Regions from separate parts of the Carnobacterium mobile DSM 4848 genome, predicted to be linked through region 1. Evidence: a T-box and tRNA genes for the amino acid it is inferred to sense, from the RefSeq annotation. Region 1 holds a T-box; the other regions hold tRNA genes.
What was found. A T-box is a leader RNA that pairs with one kind of tRNA and senses whether it is charged. The one in region 1 lies ahead of tyrS (tyrosine--tRNA ligase), so its partner is inferred to be a tRNA-Tyr.

Region 1 (2,243 bases):
TTCTTCCGGCCCTCTTTGGTGTCTCGCAGACCAAGCTTGTCCTGCTTTTATTGTTTTTATAGAATTAAACTAGTTTTACTAAGAAATATTTTTTCTTCCCTCGACGGATCAAAATAAACCGTTCATCAAAAGAATTTTGAGGAGTTACGATGGCATCAACGTTGGTTACTTTTTCGCCATTCATGGAAAGTGCGCCATTAGTAATATCTTCGCGGGCTTGACGTCTAGAAGGCTCAATACCGACAACATCTACTAGCCATTCCACAATGTTGCGTTCTTCTTTAGGTGCTTCGAAAGTCGGCATGTTTTTGAAGCCTTCTTCAATCTGATCAGCTGTCAAACTTTTTACATCACCAGAAAACAAAGCTGCAGTGATTTTTTCAGCATCGTTCAATGCTTGTTCACCATGGACAAATAATGTCATTTCACGGGCCAACGTTTTTTGTGCTTCCCGTTTATGCGGCTCAGTTGTTATTTTTTCAGCTAACGCTTCGATTTCATCTTTAGTTAAGAAGGTAAAGTACTTCAAGTATTTGACGACATCACGGTCATCTTGATTTAACCAGAATTGGTAAAATTCGTAAGGAGTAGTTTTTTCTGGGTCTAACCAAACAGCACCGCCAGCAGTTTTTCCGAATTTCGTTCCGTCAGCTTTTAACATTAATGGAATGGTTAAGCCATAAACTTCAGCTTCAGGGCCTTCTTGTTTGCGAATATATTCTAAACCAGCTGTAATGTTTCCCCATTGATCTGCGCCGCCGATTTGCAATTGAACATTTTCATGTTGGTACAAATGTAAGAAATCGATAGATTGTAAAATTTGGTACGTAAATTCAGTAAATGAAATACCCGTTTCTAAACGACTGGCAACAATGTCTTTAGCCAGCATGGTGTTGATGTTAAAACTTTTTCCGATATTGCGTAAGAAATCTAGTAAACTGATATCTTTCGTCCAATCCAAATTGTTGACCATACGAATCGATTTTTCATTTTTCCCTGCATCAAATAATTTTTCCATTTGACGGGTTAATTTATCGGCATTGTTTTGAACTTGTTCTCTTGTTTGCAACGTACGTTCTTCTGATTTTCCACTAGGGTCGCCGATGGAACCTGTTGCTCCGCCGATAACAATGACGGGACGGTGACCAGCTAACTGGAATCGTTTCAAAATCATAAAAGGGATCAAATGACCAATATGCATACTGTCGCCCGTTGGATCAACCCCGCAGTACAAAGCTATTTGTTTCTGTTCAATTAATTTTCTTAAACCTGTTTCGTCTGTTTGTTGGTTAATGGCATCGCGCCATTCTAATTCATCAAGAATATTCATTTTTTAAGCTCCTTTTTCTGTATTGTTAAAAACAAATAAAAAAGTCCCGATGAAAAGACAAAATCATCTTTTCATCGGGACGAAAAATTTCGTGTTACCACCCAATTTGCCAACAAATTTTACTGCAAAGTTGCTGACCGCTCATTTACTGTTATCGCCAGTAGGACGCTTGAGGTTAATCAAGTTACTCCAGAGTGTAATTCGCGAAAAAGGGTTGTGCTAGTTTCCATCACCCACTAGCTTTCTAGTGACAACATCCTTTTTGCTACTATGCTCATTCATCGTAAATAGTGCTATAAGTTTGTTTTTAGTATAGTCAACCAGCAGAGAATTGTCAATTGACAGATTTGCTTAATTTGCTGAGAAAAATCTAGAAAATAGCAAGGGTATTATTTATATACATTGAAGTTTTTCTATGGATTAAACAATTATATAGAGCTTTGTATCAGCGATGCAGTAAAGCAACTCAATTTAGATTTTCACAAAAACTAAAAATTCTTTAGTCTATATCGAACATTTTCGATAACTGCCGAAAAGCACAAATTTTTAAAATTCTCTCGATAAATTGATTTAAGTACCATAAAGCACAAGAAGTTTCATCATTTCGGTCCTTAAAAGGTATTTGTGTACCATATTGTTAATTTTATCAAAGTGATAAGGTCCATAATATGCTTTTACGTACCATATCGTTGCTATTTGATTCATCATATGGTCTTCAATCATTTTTATCCAATCCATACGGACGTTTTATACTGTACATCATTGAGCTGGCGTCCACCGTTTAGGTTGGCTGTCAGCTGGATAATTTATACCTGCTGGATAACTGATCATTTCAACCAGCATGCCCCAAGGAGCTCGACCATACACAAATTGGTTTCCAAAACCGCTCTCGGCAGCAGAAGAAAGTTTATTT
Region 2 (2,243 bases), 1.4 Mb from region 1:
TGTATAACCATTTTAAGAACCGAAAAACCAATCTACTATTGCCAAGTTTTGGTAGGCTATAGGAAAACCAAAATTAGAGTTCTATTATTTTTAGTGTTAGTAAGAAGAATGAGTCTATTTCACAACTTAAAATTTCGGAGGAATAGCGGCTCCTTGCAGCCATGTAAAGGATTCAATGCGAATTACGAAGCGGTTAGGCTTCGTTTGAGGCTTGAAAGGCTGGAGACATGTAAGGCTCCAGTCGTCCCCATGGCTCTTGCAAGCAGACGCGTAAATTCCGGAGGAAATTTCATTATTAAGCATGACCAACACAATTCGATAAAGAACCAAAATTAGACCATAAAAAAGTAGTATCAACAGTCGTTAAACAATTGATACTACTTTTTTTAGAATACCGGCGGCCGGAATCGAACCGGCACGCCCTTGCGGGCACAGGATTTTGAGTCCAGCGCGTCTACCAATTCCGCCACGCCGGCAAGATAAGATGAACGTCCCATTTATCAGATAAGGCGGTAACCGGATTTGAACCGGTGATGAAGGTTTTGCAGACCTCTGCCTTACCACTTGGCTATACCGCCATTTTTAAAATGGAGTGTTGTATTTATTGTAAAAAACTGGGCTAGCTGGATTCGAACCAACGCATAAGGGAGTCAAAGTCCCTTGCCTTACCGCTTGGCTATAGCCCAAAAATAAAAAGGCGACTGATGGGGTTCGAACCCACGCATGCCGGAACCACAATCCGGTGTGTTAACCACTTCACCACAATCGCCATGGTATGAATTATCTCGTCATTATTTTAAAAATGGCAGGGGTAGTAGGAATTGAACCCACACTGATGGTTTTGGAGACCATAGTTCTACCTTTAAACTATACCCCTATTTAAAATAAGGTTATTCTTTTTAAATAAATGGTGGAGGGGGGCAGATTCGAACTGCCGAACCCGAAGGAGCGGATTTACAGTCCGCCGCGTTTAGCCACTTCGCTACCCCTCCGCTTTAAAAAAGGTGGCCTGGGACAGAATCGAACTGCCGACACCTTGAGCTTCAATCAAGTGCTCTACCAACTGAGCTACCAGGCCATATTGGAACCTTTCGGTTCATTACATACGTCAATAAAAATGGCGGTCTCGACGGGAATCGAACCCGCGATCTTCTGCGTGACAGGCAGACATGTTAACCCCTACACCACGAGACCAATAGTATTGCGTAAAATGGAGGTTAACGGGATCGAACCGCTGACCCTCTGCTTGTAAGGCAGATGCTCTCCCAGCTGAGCTAAACCTCCTGAAGTACATGACCCGTACGGGATTCGAACCCGTGATACCGCCGTGAAAGGGCGGTGTCTTAACCACTTGACCAACGGGCCGAAATTAGTGTAACGGAGAGTAAGGGATTCGAACCCTTGAGACAGTGTGCACCGCCTACATGATTTCCAATCATGCTCCTTCGGCCGCTCGGACAACTCTCCAAGTTGGTTCTGTTAACACTCTCATTTGGTTACTTTTTTCCATAGACAACTATGTAACTCCGCAAGCAGGGCTCGAACCTGCGACATCATGATTAACAGTCATGCGCTCTACCAGCTGAGCTATTGCGGAATAAAAAAGATGCACGGCAACGTCCTACTCTCACAAAGGGAAACCCTTCACTACCATCGGCGCTAAGAAGCTTAACTGCTGTGTTCGGCATGGGAACAGGTGTGACCTTCTTGCCATTGCCACCGCACATCTTGCATATAAGAGAACGTTGTTCTCTCAAAACTGGGTATTGTTTACTGTAAAGTTGGTTTTAAACCGTTCGTTCACCGTTTAAAAAATTGGTTAAGTCCTCGACCGATTAGTATTGGTCCGCTCCATACATCGCTGTACTTCCACTTCCAACCTATCTACCTGATCATCTCTCAGGGGTCTTACTCACTTACGTGATGGGAAATCTCATCTTGAGGGGGGCTTCACGCTTAGATGCTTTCAGCGTTTATCCCGTCCACACATAGCTACCCAGCAATGCCCTTGGCAGAACAACTGGTACACCAGCGGTGTGTCCATCCCGGTCCTCTCGTACTAAGGACAGCTCCTCTCAAATTTCCTGCGCCCGCGACGGATAGGGACCGAACTGTCTCACGACGTTCTGAACCCAGCTCGCGTACCGCTTTAATGGGCGAACAGCCCAACCCTTGGGACCGACTACAGCCCCAGGATGCGATGAGCCGACATCGAGGTGCCAAACCTCCCCGTCGATGTGGAC
Region 3 (2,243 bases), 1.4 Mb from region 1:
CGAGGACTTAACCAATTTTTTAAACGGTGAACGAACGGTTTAAAACCAACTTTACAGTAAACAATACCCAGTTTTGAGAGAACAACGTTCTCTTATATGCAAGATGTGCGGTGGCAATGGCAAGAAGGTCACACCTGTTCCCATGCCGAACACAGCAGTTAAGCTTCTTAGCGCCGATGGTAGTGAAGGGTTTCCCTTTGTGAGAGTAGGACGTTGCCGTGCATCTTTTTTATTCCGCAATAGCTCAGCTGGTAGAGCGCATGACTGTTAATCATGATGTCGCAGGTTCGAGCCCTGCTTGCGGAGTTACATAGTTGTCTATGGAAAAAAGTAACCAAATGAGAGTGTTAACAGAACCAACTTGGAGAGTTGTCCGAGCGGCCGAAGGAGCATGATTGGAAATCATGTAGGCGGTGCACACTGTCTCAAGGGTTCGAATCCCTTACTCTCCGTTACACTAATTTCGGCCCGTTGGTCAAGTGGTTAAGACACCGCCCTTTCACGGCGGTATCACGGGTTCGAATCCCGTACGGGTCATGTACTTCAGGAGGTTTAGCTCAGCTGGGAGAGCATCTGCCTTACAAGCAGAGGGTCAGCGGTTCGATCCCGTTAACCTCCATTTTACGCAATACTATTGGTCTCGTGGTGTAGGGGTTAACATGTCTGCCTGTCACGCAGAAGATCGCGGGTTCGATTCCCGTCGAGACCGCCATTTTTATTGACGTATGTAATGAACCGAAAGGTTCCAATATGGCCTGGTAGCTCAGTTGGTAGAGCACTTGATTGAAGCTCAAGGTGTCGGCAGTTCGATTCTGTCCCAGGCCACCTTTTTTAAAGCGGAGGGGTAGCGAAGTGGCTAAACGCGGCGGACTGTAAATCCGCTCCTTCGGGTTCGGCAGTTCGAATCTGCCCCCCTCCACCATTTATTTAAAAAGAATAACCTTATTTTAAATAGGGGTATAGTTTAAAGGTAGAACTATGGTCTCCAAAACCATCAGTGTGGGTTCAATTCCTACTACCCCTGCCATTTTTAAAATAATGACGAGATAATTCATACCATGGCGATTGTGGTGAAGTGGTTAACACACCGGATTGTGGTTCCGGCATGCGTGGGTTCGAACCCCATCAGTCGCCTTTTTATTTTTGGGCTATAGCCAAGCGGTAAGGCAAGGGACTTTGACTCCCTTATGCGTTGGTTCGAATCCAGCTAGCCCAGTTTTTTACAATAAATACAACACTCCATTTTAAAAATGGCGGTATAGCCAAGTGGTAAGGCAGAGGTCTGCAAAACCTTCATCACCGGTTCAAATCCGGTTACCGCCTTATCTGATAAATGGGACGTTCATCTTATCTTGCCGGCGTGGCGGAATTGGTAGACGCGCTGGACTCAAAATCCTGTGCCCGCAAGGGCGTGCCGGTTCGATTCCGGCCGCCGGTATTCTAAAAAGCACCAGCAGTCTTTGTACTGTTGGTGCTTTTTTCTTTGGTTCTATCATTTTTGATGTTGCTAAGCAAAATGGATCTATTCTACAATCTTGATGTTTTTGGAGGAATAGTGGTTGCTTGCAGCCATGTAAAGGATTCAAGCCTCAAACGAAGCGGTTATGCTTCGTTTGAGGCTTGAAAGGCTGGAGACAGATAAGGCTCCAGACGATCCCATGGCTTCTTGCAAGCAGACACATAAATTTCGGAGGAAATTTCACTATTTAAGAATTACCAACACGAAAAAGAGCCTTTCTTTTCGATAACAGGTAGTGGTGATTTCAAAATGTGCTGAAAGGCACTTTTTTTAATAGTAGTTAATTGAAGAGGTTATGTAGTTAAATGAACTGGAAAAATAATGGAACCTAAAAGCTATATGCTTAATACCTTTTATTAAGTGCCTTAAGATTTCTATTGTAAAAATGAAAACGGATACTATAATAGAAAGTAAGCAGTTAGGAGCTGGTAGTGAATGCAAAATGAAAGTAATGTAACCATTATTAGTAATAAGTACAAGGATAGTATTGAAAAAATCTATCAAGACCTTTACTCGTGCATAATTGATATTGCGGATATTTACGGGACAAATGCAATATGTTCTGCAGAAGCAATGCAGACTATCTTTCAAAGAATAGATGCTCAATCAACATCCAAGCTTTTCTTTCTGGGTAATGGAAATTTTCATTACTTGTCTTATGGGCTATTGAAAAAGATAAAAACTTCTTTTACTTTGATTGTCTATGATCACCATAATGACGCTG

Region 2: it has a tRNA-Tyr gene. The T-box ahead of tyrS (tyrosine--tRNA ligase) is inferred to sense a tRNA for this amino acid. The anticodon was not compared.
Region 3: it has a tRNA-Tyr gene. The T-box ahead of tyrS (tyrosine--tRNA ligase) is inferred to sense a tRNA for this amino acid. The anticodon was not compared.

What each region holds. Positions count from the first base shown of each region.
Region 1 covers NZ_JQMR01000001.1:1,645,675-1,647,917, reverse strand. Annotated here, with positions in the region: gene tyrS (tyrosine--tRNA ligase) at 65-1,330, opposite strand; T-box leader at 1,403-1,621, opposite strand; gene BR87_RS07830 (VOC family protein) at 2,090-2,243, opposite strand, start outside.
Region 2 covers NZ_JQMR01000001.1:254,692-256,934, reverse strand. Annotated here, with positions in the region: tRNA gene BR87_RS01105 (tRNA-Leu) at 393-476, opposite strand; tRNA gene BR87_RS01100 (tRNA-Cys) at 508-578, opposite strand; tRNA gene BR87_RS01095 (tRNA-Gln) at 615-686, opposite strand; tRNA gene BR87_RS01090 (tRNA-His) at 697-769, opposite strand; tRNA gene BR87_RS01085 (tRNA-Trp) at 804-877, opposite strand; tRNA gene BR87_RS01080 (tRNA-Tyr) at 909-992, opposite strand; tRNA gene BR87_RS01075 (tRNA-Phe) at 1,006-1,078, opposite strand; tRNA gene BR87_RS01070 (tRNA-Asp) at 1,119-1,194, opposite strand; tRNA gene BR87_RS01065 (tRNA-Val) at 1,212-1,284, opposite strand; tRNA gene BR87_RS01060 (tRNA-Glu) at 1,294-1,365, opposite strand; tRNA gene BR87_RS01055 (tRNA-Ser) at 1,379-1,467, opposite strand; tRNA gene BR87_RS01050 (tRNA-Asn) at 1,525-1,597, opposite strand; rRNA gene rrf (5S ribosomal RNA) at 1,609-1,724, opposite strand; rRNA gene BR87_RS01040 (23S ribosomal RNA) at 1,816-2,243, opposite strand, start outside.
Region 3 covers NZ_JQMR01000001.1:265,917-268,159, forward strand. Annotated here, with positions in the region: rRNA gene BR87_RS01130 (23S ribosomal RNA) at 1-15, shown strand, start outside; rRNA gene rrf (5S ribosomal RNA) at 107-222, shown strand; tRNA gene BR87_RS01140 (tRNA-Asn) at 234-306, shown strand; tRNA gene BR87_RS01145 (tRNA-Ser) at 364-452, shown strand; tRNA gene BR87_RS01150 (tRNA-Glu) at 466-537, shown strand; tRNA gene BR87_RS01155 (tRNA-Val) at 547-619, shown strand; tRNA gene BR87_RS01160 (tRNA-Asp) at 637-712, shown strand; tRNA gene BR87_RS01165 (tRNA-Phe) at 753-825, shown strand; tRNA gene BR87_RS01170 (tRNA-Tyr) at 839-922, shown strand; tRNA gene BR87_RS01175 (tRNA-Trp) at 954-1,027, shown strand; tRNA gene BR87_RS01180 (tRNA-His) at 1,062-1,134, shown strand; tRNA gene BR87_RS01185 (tRNA-Gln) at 1,145-1,216, shown strand; tRNA gene BR87_RS01190 (tRNA-Cys) at 1,253-1,323, shown strand; tRNA gene BR87_RS01195 (tRNA-Leu) at 1,355-1,438, shown strand; gene BR87_RS01200 (arginase family protein) at 1,955-2,243, shown strand, end outside.